DNA from 4 places in the Paenibacillus sp. P4_A9 genome. Region 3 is predicted to be linked to each of the others. Evidence: riboswitches for the same ligand, from Rfam matches in the RefSeq annotation. Region 3 holds a riboswitch; each other region holds the start of a gene.
The links. Region 3 has a riboswitch for cyclic di-GMP ahead of AC1DVJ_RS12755 (diguanylate cyclase domain-containing protein). Riboswitches for the same ligand answer to the same signal wherever they lie in the genome.

Region 1 (3,336 bases), on a different contig from region 3:
AGTTTGGGGGAAAATGGTCGAGATGTTACCCAAGAAAGCTCAGCCTATTTTCAAAAACTTTCTTGATTCATAGATTTAAACTGATCAAACTAAGGCATCCGACGAGGGTGCCTTTTTATTTGCCGTTAGGGACAACTCAGGGAACCTTACCAAATGCAATGCGAAATTCTATAACTGTATTACTTACCTTTTTCCAAGTGTGTTACAGAAATTTAGTCTTACAAATATTTAAATAAAAACAAGTTACAATAAAGAATCCACTCCAATGTTACGATGTTAGGAGTGGATTTGTCTGTTTGCTTGCTCCACAAGCTAAGCTTCGAATTCGTTTACAATTCTTCATGCTGTTCTTAAAAATTCGCGGTTACAATGATAAGGTGAACCGTATCACAAATAGTGGAAAAGAGAAGGGTCGAAATGGTAGTTTGTAGAGAAGTACTTTACTGATTAGCATAAAATGGGTCATATCAATCGTTTGTTGGAGCTAACCAATTAAATGCCGGGATATTCCTCAAAATTCCAAACGTAGCGGTCAAGATTAACATTACGGTCATCATTAGATTGCTTGTACGCCGCATCTGTTTCTTATTTGCCAGTGCGTAAGTAATATATAAAGGGAGAATGAACAACAACAAGGTATTATACCTATAAGCCTGAAGGAAATCTAATTGCAACAAGGAAAAAGCAGCCCTCGTTATTCCGCATCCGGGACAATAGAACCCTGTCAACTCGTGAAATACACAAGGAACTCCAATTTTCATTACCGGTAACCATACTTCTAGATACAATAACCCACCAACGAAAAGCGAGGAACCCCAAACAAGTTTGGTGTTCCTCTTTGGATTCACCTTAAACTTATGCAAGTTTATTGATATCCGATTGCACCAATGCATGGGTCACGATCCCCAATCCGACGATTGTAAGTATGAGGTAAAGGGTGGAATTATCGGATACGAGCGCACCGCGTTGACGTTGTGCTTCTGCAACTTGCTTACCGATCTGATAAGACCAGACGAAACTCCAAATACCACAAGTAACCAATGTCAGGAGGAAATGTTTTCCCCCTGTAAATGAGGAGTCTCCACTCAATTTACCAGCATCATTTGTCATAACAATGAACCAATAGATACCGTAGATACCGCATGTGATAAGTGATAGAACGATTGCTAAGCCAACACTTCTTTGTTGAATCATGATACACCCCTAATGTTTTAGTATTTCCAAGCATTAAATTCATGCCATGAAATCGAAATTGATATATAACATCAACATTAAATGGCAAAAACCGACAACAATAGTATTATATGAAAATATGAATACAAAAACCATAAGTATTTTCGCTTTAGTAATGATATGGTGAACCGAAATAGTTCACGCAGTAGGGGGCTCCCTTATGGCTTTATGGATAGCCGTTTTCTATTTTGATACGAATGATTTGTGCGAGAAAATATCCCGACATTTTGTGATAAATTTCACGAAAAAAATTCTTTGATTGACAACTAAGGACTATAATTCTATTGTTGATTTAGGTATATTTTACTAAGTGAAAAAGGCAAATCATAAGAAATTGTGAGACGCAAAGCCCAGGGCCTAAATCACCTCCGGTGACATGGTAGTCGGTTGCCACAAGAATATTGACTTTTATCTGAGTCCAATTCTTGTTGGACTCTTTTCGTTTTGGTAAAACAACCAAAAAATAATAGTTTAGGGAGTGAAATGTGATGAAGCATTGGTTGTTGCGATTACTGATTTTAAGTATTTTTACTTTGCAAGCAGTAATTTTATCGGATGGAAAGGCAACTGCTTCAGAGTCGAATTTTGGCCAAAAGCCAATCTTGTCAGGAGGTCTATATCATTCTTATGCGGTAAAAGAGGATGGGACGATCCGGGCATGGGGCTATAATAATGTGGGACAGTTGGGTGACGGAACGGTTACCAAGAGAAAGGTCATTGGACCGGTCAAGAACATAACAAATGCTGTGTCTATAGCCTCTGGCAACAACTATGGGGTGGCTCTATTAAGTGATGGAACTTTAATGAGTTGGGGAACGAATACTAGCGGTCAGCTAGGAGACAATTCGGTTACCACACGTAAATTACCTGTAAAGGTGTCTGGTCTGACTAATGTTACTGCCGTGGCAGCCGGTGCAACCCACAACTTGGCTCTCAAATCGGACGGCACTGTGTGGGCGTGGGGCTCTAACAATGTTGGACAATTGGGGGATGGGACTGTAACAGTTAGAAAGACGCCAATCCAAGTGAAGGACCTTTCCTCTGTTATAGCAATCTCAGCGGGGACAAATGCCTCGTATGCAGTTACGGCGGATGGTAGCGTATGGGCGTGGGGTGCGAACAATTACGGACAAATGGGTGATGGCACTACCGTAACAAAGAAAACGCCTGTTAAGGTTCCAAATTTAACGGATGTAAAAGCAATTTCAGCCAGCTATTATACAGTAGTTGCATTAAAAAATGATGGAACCGTATGGGCGTGGGGAAGCAATAAGTACGGCCAAATTGGCGATAACACAGTAGTTACTCGCAAAATCCCTGTTCAAGCGCAAATAACTAATGTTACATCCGTAGGGGTTGGCTATAATCATACCATTGCTTTGTTGAATGACGGTACTGTATGGGCATGGGGTGTAAATAATTACGGTCAACTTGGTGATGGGACTACAACAGCTAGAAAGTTACCGGTTAAAGTGAAAGATTTAGCAGGAATCACTCAAATTTCAGCTGGACGCAATCACAATCTGGCACTGAAAAGTGATGATTCGGTAGCATCCTGGGGCTATAATAACAACGGACAATTAGGTGATGGCAGTGCAACTACTAGGAAACTCTCTGTACTCGTCAGTGGGTTAACGATCAATCTTCCTGATGGACAAGTTGTAGAAGAGCCAGATTCAGGTACAGAAACCCCTCCTTTAGAAGATGAGGCATTATTGGCTGCACAAGATGCAGTGGTTATTTCGGAAGAGGCCGCAAGTGCAGATCTTACAGTTCAAAACAACTTGGAGCAAGCACAGTATGCATACGATGATGCATCACAGCTCGTTGCTGATCTCCCAGATAGTTCGGAAAAATCAGATTTGATGACGCGTCTGGACAGTGTTAAACAAATTCTAGATAGTGCACAAGAATTGATGAATGCAGCAAATGCGGTTATAGCGGCGGAGTTGCTAGCTAATGGTGATCTTAGCACACCAATACTTATTAACGCGGCAACAGGTGCTTATAACCAAGCTCTAGGACTAGTTAATAGTTTGCCAAATAGCACAACTAAAACAGATTTGGAGAGCCGTCTGAATATTGTGCTTGAAAAATTGACAG
Region 2 (3,336 bases), on a different contig from region 3:
TGCGTAGCAGCATCTGTGAGATGCCATACATGCCGACAATCCAGCCAGCCAGCTGGTGGCTTCCCCCGAGGAACTCCACGTAAGGCGCCATGATCGGAACGCTAGTGTACATCGACATCCAGAAAAGCATAGTGACCACGCAGAAGAGCGGGATCCGATAGGATGAAATAGAGCGAGTTGTCATCGGAGTGCGGACTCCTTTCGAGTGTGAGTACATAACAAAGAAAGGGATTGCCAACCTGCGTTGAAATCCCTTTTTTAACGTATTTATGTCTAAAAGAACTGTACGCGCCCGATACGATTCGAACGTACGACCTACAGTTTAGGAAACTGTTGCTCTATCCTGCTGAGCTACGGGCGCATAGTATCGTCATTCTAACACGAGATGTTTTGGAGGTGCAACCATTTTAGCCCATTGCATGGAAGAGATTTCATTCGAGCAAGGAATGTAGATTGTGAATAAAGAATAGAATAAGCATTCATCATAATTCATTTAAACCCTATAAAAGAAGGTGCCACTTGGAGAATCGTCCCGTGATTCAACTTCCCAGATCCAAAGCTGAAGCAGTTCTTGATGTTATCTCTCTGTTAGTGATCGTAAGTATGATCGCTTATGTAGCTTACGAATGGCATGCCTTGCCAGAGCGAATTCCGTTGCATTTTAACGGTAAAGGGGATATCGATGGTTGGGGGAATAAGATGAGTTTGATTGCCTTACCACTCATAGGCGTTATCGTCTATTTTGGCTTGACTCTCCTAAGCAAGGTCCCTCATGTATATAATTATCCATCCCAAATTACGACCGAGAATGCCCGTGGACAATACCAGAATGCTCGTTTATTTATGAATAGTTTAAAAGCGTTGATTGTAATTCTGTTTGGCTTTATTGAATGGTCCGTTATCCAAAGTGCTAAAAAGGGCATCGCTGACCTTAACGTATGGATCCTGGGCTTCCTGCTGCTGATGCTGTTTGGCACAATTATTTTCTTCATCGTACGTTCGATCCAATTAAAGTAAGGAAGGCTTTAAGCCTTCCCCCGTAATTTGCGAAAAAACTGTGTCAACATCGTGGAACACTCCTCTTGCAAAACGCCACTAACTACATCGACCCGGTGATTGAACCGGTCCTCCTGCAGCAAGTTCATCAACGTCCCCGCACAGCCTGCCTTCGGATCTACCGTTCCGTAAATCACCTGAGGAATACGTGCTTGAACGATGGCACCTGCGCACATTGGACAAGGCTCCAACGTCACATAGAGCTGGCAGTCCAGAAGACGCCATGCCTGCAAATGCTCACTTGCCTGCTTAATCGCAATCATCTCCGCATGCGCGAGAGGATCTAAGGTTGTTTCGCGTAAATTATAACCGCGGCCAATGATTTGACCTTGATGGACGACGACAGCGCCGATCGGCACCTCACGGATCGCTTCGGCCTTCAATGCCTCGCCGATCGCTTCTCTCATCCAGGGAATATGTTCATCCACAGGGGGACACCTCGCAATAATAGTCTATCCACATGTGTATAAATATCCGAACAAATATTCGTTGTTAACAAGCTGTGGATAACAATGTGGATAACTTGTAAACCTGTGGATATTCATTCCACTACACATTCATACAATAAAAACAGGGCTCATGCAAGGTTTTAGTTGAAAGAAATATCTAAGCTACGTATAATGGTGATAACAGTGGGTCTTTTAGACCATAACGATGAACGTACATAAATTTCAAAGCAGGGTTCGACAATGGCAAACTTGCTGAAAGGCAAGGACGCAAAGCTGAGGGTCTACGGTTCTTAGGAACTATGACAGCCTGGTTACCGAAAATCGATGCTTTATTTGATTGAGGTGATAGGCTGTCCCTTTGTATGGGGCAGTCTATTTTGTGCGGAAAAGCTCTTGGGAATCCATCAGTAATCACTAAAGGGAGAGGTGCTGGTGAGCATGGCCATGAAGCAGGATGCTTTAAAGCGGTATGGGAGTAAAGAAGGATATGATGCGGATGTATTGATCAATTGCCGGGCTGTCGTAGGGAAGGATGATTTCGTATCTACGGGTATTCTGACCTATGCTCAAGGGGACATTATGGAAATTGAACTACCGGAATATGATGTGTTCCAACTTGGTGATAAGGTGAAGATTACGATGTATACCAAATCAGGGCTATTCGTCGTGCATACGACCGTTGTTGCCAGAGAACCAGGTTCGCTCATTGTCATAAATCCACCTGAGAATCGCAGAAGATTCGCGGAGAAGCGGGAATTCCCAAGGGTCAATGTGAGAAGATTCGGTCAGATCCTTGAATTTCAGAATGCCAATCAAAAGGAGCCCCAACAGTTAGAAATCCCTATAGATATTTCAATCAAAAATATTTCGATGAATGGTGTTGGTTTTACGATAGACGACAATGCCATGATTGATAAGATTCTACATAAAAAATGCACACTTTTCGTGCAATTAGAGTTGGGCTTCGATATGCCTTGTCAGTTGGAAATTATAAGGAAAGAAAAGCTAGAGGACAGCTATTATTATGGTGCTAGTTTTGAAAGCGTTCCCGCTGAACAAAGCAATGCGCTGCGCGGTTTTATTTTGCGGAATCAGATCAAAACGTACTTCGTGCAAAAGCGGGATGACGAGTTCAAAATAGCAATGGAAAAAAAGTCTGCGGCGAATCGATAGCTTGCAGGCTTTTTTTTGCCCTCCAAGTACTATATAATAAGAAGGATGATTTTCGAAAATTAAGGAGTTGTAACGACAATGGCTTTGAAAGCAGGTATCGTCGGTCTACCGAACGTAGGAAAATCGACATTGTTTAATGCAATTACACAGGCGGGGGCAGAATCTGCGAATTATCCGTTCTGTACGATCGATCCGAATGTTGGGGTAGTAGAAGTACCAGACGAGAGATTGCAGAAGCTGGTGGAAATCGTTGTGCCTAAGAGTATCGTGCCGACGGCCTTCGAATTCGTTGACATTGCGGGTTTAGTTAAGGGTGCGAGCAAAGGCGAAGGCCTTGGAAATAAATTTCTAGCACACATCCGTGAAGTTGATGCGATTGTGCATGTTGTGCGTTGTTTTGAGGATGATAATATTACTCACGTTTCTGGGAAAGTCGATCCGATTGGTGACATCGAGACGATTAATCTTGAATTGATTTTGGCAGACATTGAGTCGGTTGATAAAAAGATCGAGCGTTCACGCAAAAACCTCAAAGGCGGCGACAAAAAAGTGGTTGCTGAGGTTGAGTGTTTGGAACGTATCAAAGAAGCCTTATATAACGATATGCCAGCACGCAGCTTGGATTTGACGGAAGATGAGCGCCTGCTAGTTCGCGATC
Region 3 (3,336 bases):
ATTATGGTGCAGACATGTGACTCGATCCGCAATGCGATGGAAATGATGATTCGCGACATCCGCCGTGCGGAGCTATATGCGAATCAGGAAGTGGCTGTCCAGCTTTTGAAGGAACATAAGGTCATTTATGAAGCGATCCTAAGCGGAGATCCGGTGCTGGCTTCTGAGGCGATGCGTGAGCATTTGGAGCATGTAGAGAGTATTTTGATCAAATATATATGAATACCCAGAGGGGCTTCCCACATCTCATTGAGGTGAGGGGAAGGCCTTTTCTTGTTTGGCTTAATAAGTCGGCTAAATTCCTCCGTGGACGCGTTAGTTCATAGAGGAAAGCGTAGAGAAGTGGCCCTGCGAATGGAATTAGTCGAAAAAATCGACTAACTCGATAGAAGGCGTGATGGGTACCGTGGGTGCGCAATTTTACCAAGCTCGGCTAGTTCTGGGGCTAAACGGTACACAGAGGTCCTGGTGGTCCGATTTCCGAGGATTTCCGTTGCACTTCGTTTCGGTAGACATGAACTACAATGGCGTCCAGTGCTCGGATTAATCGACTTTTCCGAAGGCAGGGTTCAGCTAACCTTGCAAATATTGTTCAAAAACAATTCTCTGGGAACATTTCATTTGCATACCTGGTTGGAAAAATTGGTAATTGTTTCGCCCCTGCTCTTTAGCTGCATACATGGCTTGGTCTGCATGATTAAGCAAAAGCTGCTGCGTATCTCCATCGAAGGGATACATGGAAATCCCAATATTCGTAGACACATAAATGTCGCCAATTTCCATATGAAAAGGAATCTCCAGCAAGGCGATGATGTTCTGGGCTTGCTCCATCATCGAGTGTTGATCCCCTTGGGGAAGTAAGATGACAAATTCATCCCCGCTCAATCGGGAGACGGATCCATGCAAGGGTAAACAATTAGCAAGTAAAGCAGCAAATCTTTGAAGCGCGTGATCCCCAATCAAATGACCGAAGGAGTCATTAATCCATTTGAACCGATAAACATCCAGAAACATAACGCCTAGGGTCTCATTGTTATGTTGAGCACGAGATAGAGCACGCTCAAAAAGCTCATTAAATTGATTGCGATTAGGCAATCCTGTTAAATGATCAAAGTACGCTAATTGATGCATTTGTTCTTCGGATTTCCTGATTTCGGATAAGTCACGCAGGCTGGCTGTATACATCTTATTTCTCCCATAAACCATATCCGTTATGATAATTTCGGCCGGAAATGTGCTGCGGTCTGCCCGGTAAGCCGTAATTTCGATGCGTTTGCCCACGATGGAATCAGACTTCTGATGCAGCAGTTGATATAAACTAGCAGCAGCTTGTCCATCCTGATCGATCGGAAATAGGAAATTGAATAAAGTACGTTTAAGCGCCTCTTCACGCTTGTATCCGAATATGGCTTCTGCTGCAGGATTAAATTCAATAATCTTGCCCTTAGATGTAAACATGAGAATACAATCGATGGCTGATTCATAAATGGAAGCCCCAATAAGGAACCTCGAACGGATGGCTCTCGTTCGGAATGCGACAAGAAGACCTACTAGAAGACCGACCAGTGCACCGCAAACGGCTATAAGAACGGAGATACTTGCAATTGGCAAAAGAGAGCCCTCCTACGATTTTCACGAAATAAAAAAAGGATCATCCCGAATAAAGGATCATCCCCTTCATATCCGGCAACCTGTCAACCATAGCATCCCATTCGGAATGCGTTAGGCCATGGCTTTGCGTCTCATTGTTTCCAATGATTTGCCCTTTTCATTGCTGTTTTATTATTATAGTGTAGGTGAAATTCACCTGTATATAGCAATAAATGTTGTCTACTGTCGAACGTCAAAAATATTTTGAAAAGGGTGCATTTTTCTGGAATATAGCTAAAAAAACCGACTTAGTCACTGTGGAAAAGTGGCTAAGTCGGTTTTTGCTGTATGTACACAAAAATTATCAATCGAAAGCACAAAAATTATCATGTGAAAGCGTGTCCAATCTCTCTAGAATTAGCTTTAAATTAGGATGGAATGAGGGAGATACATGAATAACATCATGCAAAAGAGAGTACTTATTTTTTCTTTTCTGGCATTGCCGATAGGATTGCTACTGTTATTTTTGATTTATCCTACAGTGAAACTGTTTCAATACAGTATGACCGATTGGAATGGGATCAGCAGAGACTTACATTTTGTAGGATGGGATAATTACTTGAAAGCGTTCAAAATGTCGCAAGTCTGGCAATCGCTTTCGAATAACTGGCTTTATTTTATTATCCACGCCGCGCTTATTCCGTTTGAGATTTTACTTGCTGTCATGTTGAATGCGAAAATGCGGGCGAGCGAATTTTTTCGCTCAATTGTTTTGCTGCCCTACATTATTAATGGTGTAGCTGTGGCTTATATTTTTAGTTATTTGTATAACCCCGTGAACGGTCCCGTGAATGAGCTGTTGACTGCCGTAGGTTTGGAGGGCTGGATTCATAACTGGCTCAGTGACGTTAACATTGTTAATTATTCACTTGTCGCCATTTCGCTATGGCGGTTTGCAGGCTTTCATATCATTTTATTTCTGGCAGGGGTACAGTCGATTCCAAACGATCTTTACGAGGCTGCGACCATTGACGGGGCGAACAAAATGCAGCAAATTCGCTTTATCGTGCTGCCGGGGATTCGACGCGTCATTGAAATTATTTTGTTCCTAAATATTCGCGGCGCACTCCAGGTATTCGATATTCCGTTTCTCGTTACACAAGGAGGACCGGGAAATGCAAGCAGTACGTTTACGATTTTCACCATCAATACCGCGTTCAAATTCAATAGCTACGGCTTGGCTTCCGCGATGGCCATTATGTTAATGGTGATGATTATTGTGTTTACGTTCATTCAAAACTTATTGATCCGTGAGAAGGGAGAAAAAGAATAATGAGCAAGTCCCACCTACAAATCGCAACCAAATCGCAAAAGCTGGAAAAAGCCGTTTTTTTCGCTAACCTCGGCAAAATCTTGTATTACGTCATGTTATCCGGGATCACGCTGAGTATCTTCATACCCCTGCTTGTCGTTGTTTTCGCAGCCTTCAAATCAGCGCCGGAGCTGGCCTCAGGTTCGCCATTCTCCCTTCCGAACAGCTGGTCATTCCAAAATTTCAAGGTTGTCTTCGAGATGACGAATATGCTCGTCGGATTTCTGAATTCCATCAGCATCACCGTCTCAAGTGTGGTTATCAATGCCATCCTGGGGGCGATGACAGCTTTCGTTCTCAATCGGTTCAATTTCCGTTTCAAGAAAACGATATTCCTGTTATTTATCGTAGCGTCTGTTGTGCCTACCTATACG
Region 4 (3,336 bases), on a different contig from region 3:
GCGAATAACTTATACCTTGAGTCAAAAGGTGAAAACATCTATGACACAGTGTTTAACACAAACAAGGAAATGCCTGGCACCCTTTCTGTACTGGAGACCAGATTGTTTCTAATAAGCGCCAAATTCGCCAAAGATCAGCCGCTGAACCATCTGAATATTATTGGACAATTTATAGCTAACCCGTTATACGGCCACCTGGCGGTGTATGACGGCGATCTTTCTAAACTGCTGGCTAAGAAAAAATTAGATGGTAAGACCACATCGGAATTTCTAGTAGGCATATTGGATGATGAGAGTAAGAGAGGTAAAGCCCCTTTAACTCCATTATTCCCCTATTTATTCGGGGGAAATGATTTACCTCACGACTTCATTCTCAACCGGTTCGAGCCTTATGAGAACCGGGTTCGTCTTGCAGGTACCTCCTTGTTTAGAGACGGGAAGTATACTGGCGTCAATCTGAATAATGAGGATACCCAGCTAGCCATTCTTTTGGATGGCGCAAAAGGCAAACGCCAGCCGATCATAGGTAACATTGACGGAAAGAATTATACGGTCCTCGTAAAGAAGGCCAATCGGGATTTCCAAATTTTCTATAATAACGACGATCTTAGCGAAATTAAAATCTCGTTAAAACTAGATCTTAAATTAATCAGTGATGGACCTGAAGTAAAGAAACACACGAACGACATGATTACGGAACTGGAGAAGAGAATTACAGATGATCTAACCACGAAGGCATCTAACGTGGTTGCAACCTTGCAGAAGGCCAATTGCGATAACTTGGAGCTTGGGCATGAGGTTGCAGCCTATCATCCGAAGCTGTTTAAAGGCAAGGAGTGGTGGCGGGAGCAGTATCCGAAGATCACAATTACGCCAGAAGTTAAGATTCGAATTCTTAACACAGGCGTATTGGAATAACAACCTAGGCAAACAAAATCCCTCACAAGTACCACTCATCTCTCTGCCGTTCATTCGCAGTCAGACCGTGCGCTTTGAGGGATTTATTGTTTCCAAATGACATAAATCAACAGCGCCCATAAGGGGATAGACAGAAGTACGCTCCAGAGGCACCCTTTGGCCATCGCTAACTTAGGTTCCTCTTCGGTCTTCGGGTTACGTCCATTATTCCACATACTTCACCAACTCTAATGGCAACCCATCAGGATCGGCGAAAAAGGTGTAGAGATTGCCCGTGATTGGATCAATCCTCACCGGCTCAACTGCAATTCCCTTACTTTCAAGTTCTTGTACACTTTGCTCCATGTTTGCAACTACAAAGGCCAAATGGCGTAAGCCCCGCGCTTCAGGCTGATTGACTCGTAAAGGGGGATTCGGAAATGAGAACAATTCGATTTCTTGCTCCGTTTGCCCAATGCGCAAATCCAATTTATACGAGTCTCTTTCGGTGCGATAGGTTTCCTGAATGACCGTGAGTCCAAGTAAATCAACATAAAAATGCTTAGAGCGCTCATAATTAGAACAAATAATCGCAACGTGATGAATCTGCTTTAGCTCCATTTATACTACCTCCCTACAAAGAAAAACCGCAATGCTGGGCTGTTCCCATCCTGCGGCTTGTTCTCTTATTTTATCACATGTGAAAGAAAATCCCGAACAACAAAAAAAGAGCGATTCACCTAGATAGGCTGAACCGCTCTTAATTTGGATGATAAACATTGAAAAAGTCTTGTTAAAAAGCCTTCGATCTGAGCCATCGGTGGCATTTTCACGGAAAGCTTTACTTCACCCTTCCAGTAAAAAATGAGAATACTATTGTTTCTTCCGTGAAACAATTCGACATCCCAACAGGCTTCGTTTAATGCATATTCTTCTCGGTTTATCATGAGCTTCGGTCCATCCGTGGATGGTACCAAACGTGCAACATGGTTACCGCATAACGATGTTGCTTTCTGTTCCTCTTGCAATTTCTCTTCCGATTTCATGCCGCTTGGGCCTCCTTTGTTCAATTTGTTGAATTCGTTTCATTTGTTTCGCTATGACAGAGAAAAACCCCCACTGTATTGAACCGACTAGAGGGGTTCTGAAGTGAATTCCCAATCGTTTGGCGGCTGGCTGGCTGCTTATCCTTCGCAGGAGAAGTAAGGCCCCTGTAGCTTTGCGTCACTGGCTTTCGCCAGTTTTGCCTTTATCGAGATGACTTGCAGAATTTTTTAGATGAAGCTGAAAATAAAAACGATACATCCTATACTCTCAAGGATAAGGGATGGCGATTTGAATTCGAATAGTTCATAGGAACTATTTTTACGAAATTCATCAAAATGTTTGCATTTTCGACGATATTTTTACCGTTTTTTGACGTTTTGTGCCTTTCCAATAGAAAATCGATCCCACCAAGGATAAAATAGCAATCACGAGAAAAAGCGTACTACCACCATAAGATACCAATAAAAAGCCGCCAATCCATGGACCCATAAAATGTCCGATGTTCGTTAGTGTTTGAGCACCGTAGTAGGTTCCACGCATCTGTTCCGGGGCAAGCTTATCAATCAACATGTTCGCGGCAGGATAATTCAGAATTTCACCAAAAGTGAAAATTCCCATCGAAATGATGAGCCATGTGAGCGAGTGCGAGAAGGCAAATCCGATATCGCCTAGTGCGAACATCAAGTTTCCAACAACGATGGCCGTTAAAGGTGAATACTTTTCAGCCCATTTCCCCAGCGGAATCTGCATGGCAATGACGACAATCGCATTTGCGCTCATGAGGATCGCAAACATTTTGACCCCATTAGCAAAATCCCTTTGAAGGTACTGTGATAATGTGACCATAACCTGCGAATATCCGATTGCTCCGATAATACCCCCAATAATGTACAACCGGAAGGTCATATCCTTACGAATGACACCTAATGCCGAACGGAAAGTTACGAGAGATTTCTTCTCACCCTCGATTTTCTTAATACCGAACTTAATGAGAAGTGCGTAAAGCGTCACGCCATAGATTAAATAGATGATACCCGTAAGTAGAAATGGCAAGGCTCCGTTCAATGTCGCAAAGAATGCACCTAACAAAGGGCCTACAGCCACACCGACGTTAATCGCCATGTACCGGAGCGAGAATACCTGTAACCGTTTGGACGGTTCTGTTAAATCCGCCATTAAGGCTTGCGACACAGGCTCATAGAAAGAGCGGCAAAGTCCATTCAGCATATTGAGCAGCATAAATAAGACCGGCAATTTGACAACCCCGAAGCCAAGGAATACGAATCCCCACCCGAATAGAGCCGCTAGCATGATCACGCGTCGTCCAAATCGGTCTGATAACGTGCCGCCAACAAACCCGCCGAATGTGCCAGCTAAAGCACCCATGCCAAT

Region 1: linked by a shared signal. The riboswitch ahead of AC1DVJ_RS02545 (OmpL47-type beta-barrel domain-containing protein) and the one ahead of AC1DVJ_RS12755 (diguanylate cyclase domain-containing protein) in region 3 are both predicted to bind cyclic di-GMP.
Region 2: linked by a shared signal. The riboswitch ahead of AC1DVJ_RS17370 (PilZ domain-containing protein) and the one ahead of AC1DVJ_RS12755 (diguanylate cyclase domain-containing protein) in region 3 are both predicted to bind cyclic di-GMP.
Region 4: linked by a shared signal. The riboswitch ahead of AC1DVJ_RS07945 (hypothetical protein) and the one ahead of AC1DVJ_RS12755 (diguanylate cyclase domain-containing protein) in region 3 are both predicted to bind cyclic di-GMP.

Annotation. Positions count from the first base shown of each region.
Region 1 is NZ_JBFUHL010000002.1:45,617-48,952, forward strand. It holds gene AC1DVJ_RS02535 (DUF2752 domain-containing protein) at 468-893, opposite strand; gene AC1DVJ_RS02540 (DUF4234 domain-containing protein) at 856-1,194, opposite strand; cyclic di-GMP riboswitch class I at 1,542-1,628, shown strand; gene AC1DVJ_RS02545 (OmpL47-type beta-barrel domain-containing protein) at 1,722-3,336, shown strand, end outside.
Region 2 is NZ_JBFUHL010000026.1:59,120-62,455, reverse strand. It holds gene AC1DVJ_RS17390 (MFS transporter) at 1-184, opposite strand, end outside; tRNA gene AC1DVJ_RS17385 (tRNA-Arg) at 288-361, opposite strand; gene AC1DVJ_RS17380 (DUF1648 domain-containing protein) at 520-1,017, shown strand; gene tadA (tRNA adenosine(34) deaminase TadA) at 1,026-1,463, opposite strand; cyclic di-GMP riboswitch class I at 1,738-1,824, shown strand; gene AC1DVJ_RS17370 (PilZ domain-containing protein) at 1,944-2,678, shown strand; gene ychF (redox-regulated ATPase YchF) at 2,757-3,336, shown strand, end outside.
Region 3 is NZ_JBFUHL010000014.1:84,509-87,844, reverse strand. It holds gene AC1DVJ_RS12760 (FadR/GntR family transcriptional regulator) at 1-222, shown strand, start outside; gene AC1DVJ_RS12755 (diguanylate cyclase domain-containing protein) at 574-1,611, opposite strand; cyclic di-GMP riboswitch class I at 1,683-1,774, opposite strand; gene AC1DVJ_RS12750 (carbohydrate ABC transporter permease) at 2,042-2,923, shown strand; gene AC1DVJ_RS12745 (carbohydrate ABC transporter permease) at 2,923-3,336, shown strand, end outside.
Region 4 is NZ_JBFUHL010000006.1:157,822-161,157, reverse strand. It holds gene AC1DVJ_RS07955 (Ger(x)C family spore germination protein) at 1-918, shown strand, start outside; gene gloA2 (SMU1112c/YaeR family gloxylase I-like metalloprotein) at 1,123-1,518, opposite strand; gene AC1DVJ_RS07945 (hypothetical protein) at 1,638-1,943, opposite strand; cyclic di-GMP riboswitch class I at 2,062-2,155, opposite strand; gene AC1DVJ_RS07940 (MDR family MFS transporter) at 2,275-3,336, opposite strand, start outside.